Regions from separate parts of the Alteromonas sp. RW2A1 genome, predicted to be linked through region 2. Evidence: predicted binding sites of a transcription regulator. Region 2 holds the regulator's gene; each other region holds the start of a gene.
The links. Region 2 encodes MetJ, which represses methionine synthesis genes. Its sites were predicted from a motif close to TAGACGTCTAGACGTCTA; they were not measured.
Positions count from the first base shown of each region.

Region 1 (4,638 bases), 1.3 Mb from region 2:
TATTGGGCCATAGTTAGACTCTACGCTGCTTGCATAGGCGCTACTAGCGGTGAAGTAAACTCCGCATATCAGTAACAAAAGCAAGATGCGTATTGTTGTCATGTGTTCCACTTAGCCTATGAAAGTCATTGCTTTTTACAAACAACTTGTTACCACGCAGTAAGCAACGTTTTTTTATTTTAATTTAGATATAGCATGTTTATTAGCAAAACGCATCATTACACATAATGTGATTACAGAAGGCATCGTGCAAATTTTTATCAACGCTTGAAGGCATGTTTAGTTTTCCATACCCACTGTTATTTTAAGCATAGACAAAAATAAGCTGAAGAAAAGTGAATGGAAATTAAACAAATACGATAATTAAAATTTGCACTAATGCAAAAAGCCTCCGACGTGGAGGCTTCTGCATTTTGAACATTACTAACGTGCTATTTAAACCGATGCTTTAAGCGCTTCAGCTTTGTCCGTCGCTTCCCAAGGGAAGGCTTCGCGGCCAAAGTGTCCATATGCCGCAGTTGCACGGTAAATTGGACGCTCTAGGTCTAACATCTTAATTAGGCCGTATGGGCGAAGGTCAAAATGCTCGCGCACTAGCGCAACCAATGTTTTCTCATCAACCACACCTGTACCAAAAGTATCGATGCTAATTGATGTAGGCTGCGCTACGCCAATAGCGTAAGAAATTTGAATTTCACAGCGCTTTGCTAGCCCAGCAGCTACGATGTTCTTTGCTACATAACGGCCTGCGTAAGCGGCGCTGCGGTCAACTTTCGATGGATCTTTACCCGAAAATGCACCACCACCGTGACGTGCCATACCGCCGTAGGTATCAACAATAATTTTACGGCCTGTAAGCCCACAGTCGCCCATAGGGCCGCCAATAACAAATCGACCTGTCGGGTTAATGTGGAATTGGGTGTTACCATCAATCCACTCGCTTGGAAGCACTGGTTTAATAATTTCTTCCATTACCGCCTCGCGTACGGTGTCGGTAGACACTGAGTCGCAGTGCTGAGTAGAAAGCACAACTGCGTCGATACCCACAGGCTTGTCGTTTTCATACTTAAAAGTAATCTGACTTTTCGCGTCAGGACGAAGCCAGTCTAACTTACCCGATTTACGCACCTCAGCCTGCTTTTGAACCAAGCGATGTGAATAGGTAATAGGTGCTGGCATAAGCACGTCTGTTTCGTCGCTTGCATAACCAAACATCAAACCTTGGTCGCCTGCACCTTGCTCTTCCAAGCTCTCGCGGTCTACGCCCTGATTAATATCAGGAGATTGCTTTCCAATGGCGTTAAGCACTGCACATGAATCGGCATCAAAACCCATATCTGAATGGGTGTAACCAATTTCTTTCACGGTATTGCGAGTAATCTCTTCAATATCGACCCATGCTGAAGTGGTCACTTCACCGCCAACAAGAACCATACCTGTTTTAACATAGGTTTCGCAGGCCACGCGAGCCCGTGAATCTTGCTCTAAAATAGCGTCGAGAACCGCATCAGAAATTTGGTCAGCGATTTTATCCGGATGTCCTTCAGAGACCGATTCAGAGGTGAATAGATTCGTGGCCATATGTGCTCCGTTTGCATTTAAAATTCTAAATTTTGAGTATTGTACTAAAACAAACTACAAATACCAGTCTTTACTTCTAGACGTCTAAAAGTCTTTTTGCTATACATCGTTACGAATTCTTGACACGTTACGATCAGCTTCATTGTTTTTACTAAACTGAGAATAGTGAGTTATCAGGTACAAAATTGTGTTTTAGCGTAGTGCATTTACGTGCGTTTTGCGTAATAGACCATTTTTTGTATTTAGTTTCGCTATTGGCAATGAAAAGCCATTGAACTGTGAGGTGGCATGGGTAAGAATAACGCCACATTCAAAAGTACATAAAAGTAGAGCTTAGGCCGAACGCGCGGCTTACCTCCACGCTCACTTAGATACGAATTATAATCAGGAGACAACATGCCCTCTCGTCGTGAACTTGCCAATGCCATCCGTGCATTAAGTATGGACGCTGTTCAACAAGCCAAATCAGGTCACCCAGGTGCACCTATGGGAATGGCCGATATTGCCCAGGTATTGTGGCAAGATTTTCTATCGCACAACCCAGAGAACCCTTCATGGGCAAACCGCGATCGTTTCGTGTTATCGAACGGTCACGGCTCAATGCTTTTATATTCACTGCTTCACCTCTCTGGTTATGAACTACCAATTGAAGAATTGAAGAACTTCCGCCAGCTCCATTCGAAAACGCCTGGTCACCCTGAGTATGGCTATGCACCAGGTGTAGAAACCACCACTGGCCCATTAGGCCAAGGTGTGAGTAATGCTGTGGGCATGGCGCTAGCAGAGAAAGTACTTGCTGCACAGTTTAACCGCGAAGGTCACGATATAGTCGATCATTACACTTACGCATTTCTTGGCGATGGCTGCTTAATGGAAGGTATTTCGCACGAGACATGCTCGCTTGCCGGTACATTGGGGCTAGGTAAGCTTATCGCATTTTGGGATGACAACGGCATTTCTATCGACGGTGAAGTAGAAGGTTGGTTTACTGATGACACGCCAGCACGTTTTAAAAGCTACGGCTGGGAAGTTATTGAAGGCGTAGATGGGCATGACGCAGAGCAAGTAAAAGCGGCTATTGAAAAAGCGCAAGCAAACAGCGCTCAGCCTACGCTTATTTGTTGTAAAACAACTATCGGGTTTGGCTCGCCGAATAAAGAAGGTACAGAGTCTTGTCACGGTGCACCACTAGGTGACGACGAAATTGTTGCAACCCGTGAAAAGTTAGGCTGGAAACACGGCGCGTTTGAAATTCCTGACGACATCTACGCTCAGTGGGATAATAAAGCGAAGGGCAATGAAGCAGAGTCACAGTGGAACCAAACATTTGCCGCTTATGAAGCCGCTTACCCTGAGCTAGCCGCAGAATTTAAACGTCGTGTAAACGGCGAACTGCCGGCCGATTTCAGCGAGAAAGCTGATGCAATTATTGCAGATCTTCAAGCTAACCCGCAGAACATTGCGTCTCGTAAAGCATCTCAAAATGCGCTAAATGCATTCGGTCCATTATTGCCTGAATTGCTAGGCGGCTCTGCTGACCTTGCAGGTTCTAACCTAACTATTTGGGAAGGCAGTAAAGGCGTAGAAGCGAACGATGCATCGGGTAACTACATCTACTATGGCGTACGTGAATTTGGTATGTCAGCCATGATGAACGGCATCACGCTACACGGCGGCTTCAAGGCTTACGGCGCAACATTCTTGATGTTTATGGAGTACGCTCGTAACGCAGTGCGTATGGCAGCGCTGATGAAACAGCCTGCTATATTTGTGTACACGCACGATTCAATTGGTTTAGGAGAAGATGGTCCAACTCACCAGCCGGTTGAACAAGTGGTTGCGCTTCGTTCTACACCAAACCTAGATAACTGGCGTCCTTGTGACCAAGTTGAATCTGCCGTGTCTTGGAAAGCAGCTATCGAGCGCACTGACGGGCCAACAACGCTTATCTTTACGCGTCAAGGGTTAGCTCAGCAAGAGCGTACTCAAGAGCAAGTTGCTAGCATCGCGAAAGGCGGTTACGTACTTAGCGATAGTGATGCTGCTCCAGAGATTATTCTTATTGCCACTGGCTCTGAAGTTCAACTTGCTGTGGAAGCGGCAGACAAGTTAAGAGAACAAGGTAAATCGGTGCGCGTAGTATCAATGCCATCAACAGACGTATTCGATCGCCAGTCTAAAGACTATCGCGAGAGTGTACTGCCTTCTTCAGTGACTAAGCGCGTTGCAGTTGAAGCATTGTCGAAAGACAGCTGGTACAAATATGTTGGCCTTAATGGCGCAATTATCGGTATGGATACATTCGGCGAATCGGCACCTGCGGGCGACTTGTTCAAACACTTTGGTATCACTACCGATGCTGTTGTAGAGGCCGCGCTGTCTCTTTAAGAGGTAAATAAAAGCCAATGGTAAATATTGCCATAAATGGGTTTGGTCGAATTGGTCGTAACGTATTACGCGCACTCTACGAGAGTGGGCGTAATAACGAGTTTAACGTTGTGGCCATTAACGACATTGCCAAGCCCGAGGGCATTGCACATTTACTCAAATACGATACCGCCCACGGGCGGTTTCGTTTCGATGTGGCCTTAGAAAATAAAACGCTAACGGTAGCCGGTGATGACATTCAGTTACTTGCTGAAGCCGACATTAGTGCTCTGCCTTGGGAAGCGCTGGGTGTAGATATTGTTCTTGAATGTACCGGCAAATTTGACGACCGAGCATCAGGGCAGTCTCATCTCGATGCGGGTGCGAAAAAAGTGCTGTTTTCATCTCCCGGTTCTCCTGATTTAGACAACACGGTGATTTTTGGCACCAACGAAGATACCTTAACCAGTGACCATAAATTAGTCTCTAATGGCTCGTGCACTACAAATTGTATCGTTCCGGTTATTCAGGCCCTCGATGCCGCTTTTGGGGTGGAAAGTGGCACTATTACCACTATTCATGCGTCTATGCACGACCAGCAGGTTATCGATGCCTACCATGAAGATTTGCGCAGAACTCGGGCGGCTAGCCAATCTATTATTCCAGTAGATACGCGCTTAGCGGCGGGAA
Region 1 covers NZ_CP018031.1:874,268-878,905, forward strand. The annotation lists gene BM528_RS03940 (hypothetical protein) at 1-102, opposite strand, end outside; gene metK (methionine adenosyltransferase) at 436-1,581, opposite strand; gene tkt (transketolase) at 1,978-3,969, shown strand; gene epd (erythrose-4-phosphate dehydrogenase) at 3,987-4,638, shown strand, end outside.
Region 1: a site for MetJ is predicted at 1,651-1,668, ahead of metK (methionine adenosyltransferase). Genes of this name have one in related genera too.

Region 2 (4,638 bases):
AAATCCAAATCAACACCTGCTGCGGCAGCGCGATCTCTAAAACGCAAAAATACACTGGTGTCGAAGAAGAACTGAGAAATAGCCTCTGTAGCTCCTGCTTCTGCTTTACGCTTCAAATTGAGAAGGTCAAATTGCGCATTTGGAGCTTCTGGGTGTTTTTCGGGATAGGCAGCAACAGAAATATCGAAGTCGGCTACATCTTTTAATAATGCCACTAGGTCAGAGGCATACATCTCTGTTGTGTCAACACCTGCAGGAAGGTCCCCACGTAACGCTACAATGCGACGAATACCTGAATCCCAGTAGTCTTGCGCAATTTGTTTAAGCTCTTCTCTGCTTGCATCAACGCAAGTTAAATGAGGAACCGCAGAAACCCCGGTTTGTTGTTGAATTCGCTTTACTACATCGTGGGTTCTATCGCGCTCGCCGCTGTTTGCACCATAGGTAACCGACATGTAACTCGGTTTGAGAGGCGCTAACCGCTCTACCGATTTCCATAATGTTTGCTCCATGGCTTCCGTTTTAGGAGGAAAAAACTCAAAAGAGACGTCAATGTCACGCAGCTCCGATAAGGACTGGTTGAGTGCATCAATGCCTTGTGCGTAAGAAACCATGTATAATTCTCTCTGATAAGCTTTTTATAGACGTTTAGACGGCTAAATTAAAGAATATATGTCTAGACGTCAAGAGGTTTACACTGCTCAATTGACCTTTTCGTGAACTTGTTTAGAATTTCACGTTATAACACAACTAAAATAAAACCGAGTTAGTACAATGGCAGAATGGAATGGTAAGTATATACACCCCTACGCAGAGCACGGTAAAAAAAGCGAACAGGTAAAAAAAGTCACTGTTTCTATACCCATTAATGTGTTGAAAGCGTTAACGGATGAACGTACCCGTCGTCAAATTAATAATTTGCGGCACGCCACTAACTCAGAATTACTCTGCGAAGCGTTTTTACACGCGTTTACAGGTCAACCGCTCCCCAACGATGATGACCTTCGAAAAGATAACGCTAATAGAGTACCTGCCGAAGCTAGAAGAATTATGGAAGAAATGGGCATTGATCCTAGCTTTGAAAATGAGCCCACCGAAGAGTAATTTTCAACACTTTTCACACGTAATAAAAAACGTCGCCCTGTTTTAAAGTAATACCTGTAAAGTAATACCCAGTGACACATCAAACGGTATAACTTTACAACGGGGCGGCGTTATCATCGAGAGTATTTAATAAATTTACTCTCGGTTATTCTTCTGATGGTTTCGAAATTCCCGCAACACCAGATTCAATAGCTGCTTTTGCTACTGCACTGGCTATGCGATCGCAAAGTCGAGGGTCCATAGGCTTAGGAATGATATAATCTTTGCCAAAGCTAAGGTTTTTGCTGTTGCTTGCTGCTAGTACTTCAGGCGGAACTTCTTCTTTTGTAATGGCGCGAATTGCTTCTACAGCAGCCACTTTCATTTCGTCGTTTATTGCGCTTGCTCTCACATCTAATGCTCCGCGAAAAATAAACGGAAAGCACAGTACGTTGTTAACTTGATTTGGGTAATCGGAACGGCCAGTTGCCATGATTAAATCATCACGTACTTCATGAGCAAGATCGGGTCTGATTTCTGGATCCGGGTTCGAGCAAGCGAACACAATAGGGTTATCAGCCATTAGCGCTAGAGTTTCCGGAGGTAAAAGATCAGGGCCAGACACGCCTACAAAAATATCTGCTCCGCGCATTACATCTTCTAAGGTACGTTTGTCTGTATTGTTGGCAAACAATGATTTGTGTTCGGTTAAGTCATCGCGGCGGGTATGAATTACCCCCTTTCTATCAAGCATGTAAATACGCTCACGCTGAGCACCGCACTTTATCAATAGTTCCATACATGCTACTGCTGCGGCGCCAGCGCCAAGGCACACAATTTTTGCATTTTCGATATTTTTTCCCTGAATCTCTAATGCGTTTAGCATACCCGCAGCCGTCACTATTGCTGTGCCGTGTTGGTCGTCATGAAACACGGGAATTTTGCATCGCTTAATAAGCTCTTGCTCTATTTCAAAGCATTCAGGGGCTTTTATATCTTCTAAGTTTATACCGCCGAATGTATCTGCAATATTGGCGACAGTATTAATGAACTCTTCAGTAGTGCGGTGCTTTACCTCTATATCAATAGCGTCAATACCGGCAAAGCGCTTGAACAGCAAAGCTTTACCTTCCATCACTGGCTTTGATGCTAATGGGCCAAGATTACCTAAACCCAATATGGCAGTACCGTTACTAATTACCGCTACCATGTTACCTTTTGCCGTATATTTATAGGCGTTATCTGGGTCTTCCGCTATCTCTCTTACCGGCTCTGCGACACCAGGACTGTAGGCAAGGGCTAAGTCATCAACACTATCTGCTGGCGTTGATAGTTCTACCCGTATTTTCCCTGGAGTTGGTTTAGCGTGATAATCGAGCGCGCGTTGTCTAAAATCTGACATGTGAAATGGTTTCCTTGAGTGTAGGGTTTTTGGTGTCGCAGCCTAGTTTGAGGTTAGCGACAATGTAACCATATTTTTAATTTACGTTAGCCAATGTCATCGCCGAACAGCTTTATGTTTTTAGTATTATCTGTTCGCCGGAATTAGGTCATGCCCTGGATAACAACTGCCCGTGTTGGTGTAAACGGAGCAAGTATCATTTACCCTAACACAGGCAATAACGGTGTACATATCTGATCAGAATTTCCACCGGTGATTTCATGTGTTTCTATATTATAAATGTAGGTGACTACAACTTGTTAGACCAGTAAGTAAACACTATATTTGTCATTCATAATTTTTATGCCGGACCTGATTTCCATATGCTTTTACTATTTTAATTTTGCCGCTGTGCAAAAATCTAAATAACAGAAATCTAAATAACAGAAATCTCGTCAACAAACAGTTAAGGCAATTATCTATGCGGATTAATGGTATAAGCTAGGCACCAGGTGCGCAATAAGAGGAGAAGTAGAGTGACTGAGCGCAAATTAATTAACGAACTCACTAATGTTTGCGAAGCCTTCAAAACCCAGGGCAATGGGTTTATATGGCTCACACACCAAGGACATTGGCGTTCGCCTGATGTTGTAGCTGTTTTCACCACTGAGCGTCAGCGCAATAATGCATTGTCGGATGGCTGGGATGAGGCGTTTATTACGCAAGTAACCATAGCCTTAGAGAGCATAAAATCTACACCCAATTCAATACGATTTGATAGTGAAGAAGCATGCGATAAACAAAGCCAAGGAGATTGGGAAAAGCACTTATCAAAACCCTTGTACCATTAGTACACCACTACCCAGTATTTCTATTTTTGTTTGATTGATACGTGCAAATAGTTCTTGTGCTCAGCCTCAAATACTAGAAACGTTTGGGGTGAGTTCAGGTGTAAGTAGTTGAGAAGAAAGTATAAAACGCTTTGAGATAAACAAAAGACAATAAAAAAGCGCCCAAAGGCGCTTTTCTTGTTCGTCACGTTCAAACGTGTTGAACCTACTTCTTGCTAAGTGCACCAAAACGCTTCTTGAAGCGATCAACACGGCCACCAGTATCAACGTTACGTTGCTTACCAGTGTAGAAAGGGTGACAAGAAGAACATACGTCTAGGTTAATATCTTTACCCATTGTAGAACGAACATTCATTACGTTACCGCAAGAACATGTTGCTTTAATTTCAGCGTATTCTGGGTGGATACCTTGTTTCATGGGATTACCTCATCATAAGGCCGTATCGCTATTCAGCCCGAAGCTAAACACCATACGTAACTTAATATTCGAATGACAGGCAGCAAATTTACAGCCCATCGCAAAAGAGCGCCGGATAATAAAGGAAGCCGAGGCTTGGATCAAGGTCTTTGTGCTGGATAAGTGAGCAAAAGTACAATGGCTTTATTATCAACGTGATTATTGTGTTTAAATACCAACACATGGCACTTTTCCTTTTTTGCTAATATTCAGCTTTTCACATTTGACGACGGAGACCTGCTCTAAAATGGCTTACCTATCTGTTGCAGTACCAGTACCGCTGCGACAATTATTTACCTATACCCATTCTACTCCACTAGAAGCAGGAGTAAGGGTGCAGGTGCCATTTGGTCCGCGAAAACTGGTGGGCGTGGTTATTGATGTAATAGATGAAGATAGCCACGAGATAGAAAACGTCAAAAAGTTAAAATCAGTAGAAGCGGTCATTGACGAGTATCCCATCGTCGATGCAGTTCTACTCAAAATGGCACAATGGTTGTGGCAATACTACCATCATGCGCCGGGCGAAGTGCTGCACGCTATGTTGCCGGTGCTATTAAGGAAGGGAGAAAAAGCTCAGCTAGTTCCTGAAGAAAGAGTAAGGCTCACGCCTGTTGGCGAGCAATCACAATCAAATACATTATCCAGAGCACCCAAGCAAAAAGCCTTTTTTGAGGCATTGCAAACATCGAGTTTGTCGGCCCAGCAAAGCAGAAAGTTATATGGCGCACCGGCAGTTAAGGCCGTTATCGATAAATCGCTGGCGGAAATAGTTGAAGTTGTACCTGAACTAATACCAAAGGGCTGGCTATCAACAATGAAGGTAGCGCAAAAGCCCACGCCAGATACCGAGCAATCTGTCGCCA
Region 2 covers NZ_CP018031.1:3,742,644-3,747,281, reverse strand. The annotation lists gene metF (methylenetetrahydrofolate reductase) at 1-614, opposite strand, end outside; gene metJ (met regulon transcriptional regulator MetJ) at 775-1,104, shown strand; gene BM528_RS16510 (malic enzyme-like NAD(P)-binding protein) at 1,250-2,485, opposite strand; gene BM528_RS16505 (hypothetical protein) at 3,001-3,315, shown strand; gene rpmE (50S ribosomal protein L31) at 3,521-3,733, opposite strand; gene priA (primosomal protein N') at 4,020-4,638, shown strand, end outside.

Region 3 (4,638 bases), 250 kb from region 2:
GGTTAGCGCTCTGGTGAATGTTATTCGCACTCCGCTGCAAAACAAAACCCTGCACCTATGCAGTGAGCTTCACCCTAAACGTGGCGAATATTATGCTCGCGCAGCATCGGCGCTTAATCTCCCGCTGCCCATCTTCTCTGACACTGAATATGAGGCCAAAGGCAAAGTAGTTGATGCCACAGCAAGCTGGAAAGCATTGAAGATTACTCCTCGCTTTTCAAACCCAGATGATATGTACTCTGGTAAATGATAAGCCAGATTTACAATAAATAAAAAAGGGATGGCGTTTGCCATCCCTTTTTTGAGTGTAATTCTTATTAGATTGTAACGATTAAATTGCAACGAGCACTCTTTGTAACAAAAACAGCGCCCGTATTATGATTAACCGAACAAACTTACGCCGAAGTATTTAACTGCTACTGTGTTGGCGAAAATGACCAGTAAAATTAGCGGAATAAACGTTTTAAGCGAAATATCGACGTATTTTTCGAACCAGCTGCCGCGATAATCACTGCTGCCCTCTTCCAGTGACGCATTGAAGTTAGTGGTTTTCCAACGGTAGGTAACAAATAAGCAAATCAATAAGCCATTCAGAGGCAGTATGGTTTCGTAAAAAACATCGATGATCACATCAAAGAATGACTTATCGGCTCCAGCGTAACTTACAAAGGTGGTTAACGCCTCAATCTTACCGAAGGAAAGTGCACTTAAGATAGCTAGTACTATCATAATACTTCCCAACGAGGTCAGCGCCCATTTACGGCTTACACCTTTCTCGTCCATTAGCGCTGCTACCGGCACCTCAAATATTGAAACTAGCGAGGTAATAGCGGCAAAAAATACGAGTAAGAAAAACAAGCTAGCAACTATTGAAGCGCCTAAATAACCGATAGACTCCTGCAACGCCAAGAAGATACTTGGTAGATAGGTAAATATCATACCCACTGAAGACTCGCTTAATTCGTTAGGATTTATTTCTGGGTTAAACGAGAAAATAGCGGGTAGAATCATTAGGCCAGCAGTAAAGGCAACCGCAGTATCAGTAAGTGCCACCAGCTTTGCAGAAGTTGGTACGTCAGCCGATTTATCTATGTAGCTGCCATAGGTAATGAGGATCCCCATTCCTAACGATAGCGAGAAGAACGCTTGGGCTAAGGCGCCGTTAATTACCGATGCATTTAACTTTGAAAAGTCAGGTACAACATAAAACTTGACTCCCGCCATGGCGTTATCTTGCGTCAAAACAAAAATAACCAACCCAATAAGCATCACGAACAGAGCGGGCATTAGAAGCTTTGCCGCTTTTTCAATCCCCTCTTTAACGCCGCCTTGCAAAATTAAATATACCACCCCAACGACGACAGCCATGTAAGCGAAAATCGAAGGAGAATTTATAAAAATACCAAAGGTCTCTGGGTCAGCTAGTTTGTCTAAATTGCCACTGACCGCCTCGTATAAATAACCAAAAATCCACACTGTAATAACCATGTAAAACACGGCTATCATAAATGGAGTCGCTATTGCTAACCACCCTGCAAGTTTCCATTTTGGACTGTTGTTACTGATTGAGTTGTAGGCACCTAAAGGGTCCTTTTTTGCATGACGACCCACTGACATTTCAGCCATCATTACAGGCAAGCAAATCGCGAATACAAATATGGCGTACATTAATAAGAATGCACCGCCGCCGTTTTTTGCTGCTCCTACCGGAAAGCCAACCAAATTACCAATACCAACTGCAGAACCTGCAGCTGCCAAAATAAAACCTATGCGCGATCCGAACTGTTCTCTGGCCCCGCTCATATCCCTTCCTCTTGTTGAGTTATTGTTATGTTTATCAGGATGGTATGTTTTGAAGTGACTCACAACGGCGTCAACGCCTTGTATTCCAGACTCTATAGACCACGTATAGGCTCTACAGGCCAATTAATACGCTGCACCATACCCCAAAAGATATGGTAACAGCAGTGTAATAAAAAGTCTTGAGGTTGAACTAAAGGAATCGTAACAAAGCGTATTACCAAGTTACCACTTCGCCATCCCAGTCGATAAAATGGCAAATTTGGTCGCGATCTAGCTTTGAGACGTGGGTAAAAAGCTGATCTGCGGTAAACTCAGGAGTGAATAGTTTTTTAGCAGCAACATTCTTTTGAAATGACTTTGAAAGCCCAGTGTCTACCGTTCCAGGGTGATAACACACCAGCATGGCGTTTTTCACTCTGCGTTTATATTCGATTGATGCGGTCTTCACTAGCATGTTCAGAGCTGCCTTCGATGCTCTGTAACCATACCAGCCGCCAAACCCGTTATCGGAAATACTGCCCACACGAGCACTGAGGCACACAACAGTAGAGTGGTTTTTGTCCATTACGTTAACCAAATGCTTAAGCCATAAGGCAGGGATGATAGAATTCACCGCAAAGTAAGATGACAACGCTGATTCGTTCATGTCTTCCAAGCGTTTTTCAGGTTTCACGCCTAGCTCGTCGTTTTGCAACATCCCTGTTGTAACAACCACGTTATTTAAAGTTGTACCTTGGCTTTTTAGCTCATCGACGAAAGCCGCAATATTGGTTTCATTATGCTCTGTCATAGCTTTTGCCGTAACGGTATTGGGCCAACTGTCGTCTGTAGCGCCGCTTCGACTCACCGCAATAACTTCATCGCCGTTGTCAGCATAGCGTTTAACAATAGCTCTACCAATGCCGCCTGAGGCCCCAATAATAAGTGTTTTATTTGTCATTGGTTTCTCCTGGTATACAGCGATCGCAACCGCGTTTTTTGCCCGTTAGCAGATAGGAAATAGTATATCTATGCTTGGCAAACACATTATAAAAAGCATCTGCAATTATACGAATTCCGGGCCACCGTAGTGGCGCATACAGCCAGCCCACCCCAACAGCTTTCCATGCTTCGTGAGTAACATCGAGGCCCGTTATTAACGTGCCATCATCTCTGAGTGCGTGTATTCTGGCATTGAGTGCGTGCCAGTCTAATGTGGGATAGCGCTCGTTAAAGCCCGGCTCTTGAATATCAACCAGCGTTAATCGCTTGTGCTTGTCTCGTTTTCTGAGGTGCTTCATTTCTGTCATGCACAACGGACAATAGCCATCATAAAAAATAATCACTACAAAACCTCAAGTTAATTGGAAACGTACTAAAGCGCACGAAAGGTGTTTTTTTATTTATTATGCGTTTATACGCTAAAAAAACATGCTTGGATGACTTGAGTTAGACGTAGGTGAAACCCACACTACTGTCATTGAAATTAAGAGGTTTTATCATGGCAAATTTACAGGTCGCTACGCTAGCTGGCGGGTGCTTCTGGTGTATTGAATCGGCATTTAATTCTGTCGATGGAGTTGAAAAGGCATTATCTGGCTATGCCGGTGGCGAAGACCCAGCGCCTACATATGAAAAAGTATGTGGTGGCAATACCGGTCATGCTGAAGTGGTACAGGTAACGTTTGATGCAGACAAACTTACCTATCGCGAGGTTCTGGAAATTTTCTTCGCACTGCACAACCCAACACAGCTTAATCGCCAGGGAAATGATGTTGGCACTCAATATCGAAGTGCAATTTTCTACCATGACTTAGGTCAAAAAGCCGAAGCTGAAAAGATTATTGCCGAGATAAGTAACGATGAAATCTGGCCAGACCCAGTCGTTACAGAAGTTGTTGAGATTAATAACTATCACGAAGCCGAGAGCTATCACCAAGATTATTTTAAAAATAATCCACAAAACCAGTATTGCTCAATGGTGGTGGCTCCAAAACTGGCAAAATTTAAGAAGACGTTTGCTTCTAAGCTTCGAAGCTAAGCCTAGATAACGCTGGTCTCTCATAGACAATTTATATCCAATTGAGAGGCAATAAAAAGACGGCAGCCAAGAGTGCCTTATCACAAGGGCACTTGGCTGTTTACACCCGCGCTGTTTTACGATATACCGCTCAAAAACTACTGAAACCAACTTGGATTTAGGGGAAGGGAGAATAGCAACGGAGCTAAGTCTTTATATTTCTTCTCATCTACCTGACAAGAGGCATTTTTAAGATAATTTTTTTCCCAAGGATCGTTAATTATCCATAGGGTATTTTGCATCACCACCAGTCCCTCCATTGAAGCATTATCCATTACATAATCGCTGCAAGTTTCATTACCCTTCACTTTAAAAGTGATAGGGACTCTTAGCGTTGGCTGTCTGGCTGCAGTATCAATAACCCAAAGTTCATTGTCGTTTCTAGCCGCAGCTAAAAGGTACGTTTTCGCATTCTCTGTATGCAAGGTCAGTCCGTTTATGGGGTGATTGCCCGCAGCAAAAGTAGGCAGCAAAAGCTTAGGCTCTTGCACAACGGCAAATTCTGTTGAAGAGAAAAAGTCGTTATTTACATCAACGGTAAAAATGCGCGGCTGCCCTGCGATATCCTTTTCTAATCCCAGATACAAAGTTCCATTATCATCCATGGTTAGCCCTTCAATACCATCGTTAGGAAAATTCCCTACATTGAATTTGGCGGGAAATTGAAGAGGACGCACATGGGTCATCGTGAAATTTCCGTCTTGCTTTCGAGCTAACCGCACCAGTAGTGTGGGGTAATCTGTAGACCCCGTGTTGCTGTATTTCGACTCACAACG
Region 3 covers NZ_CP018031.1:3,496,541-3,501,178, forward strand. The annotation lists gene BM528_RS15475 (NAD(P)H-binding protein) at 1-250, shown strand, start outside; gene BM528_RS15480 (sodium-dependent transporter) at 382-1,803, opposite strand; gene BM528_RS15485 (SDR family NAD(P)-dependent oxidoreductase) at 2,018-2,743, opposite strand; gene BM528_RS15490 (thiol-disulfide oxidoreductase DCC family protein) at 2,733-3,128, opposite strand; gene msrA (peptide-methionine (S)-S-oxide reductase MsrA) at 3,284-3,823, shown strand; gene BM528_RS15500 (hypothetical protein) at 3,961-4,638, opposite strand, start outside.
Region 3: a site for MetJ is predicted at 3,190-3,207, ahead of msrA (peptide-methionine (S)-S-oxide reductase MsrA). Genes of this name have one in related genera too.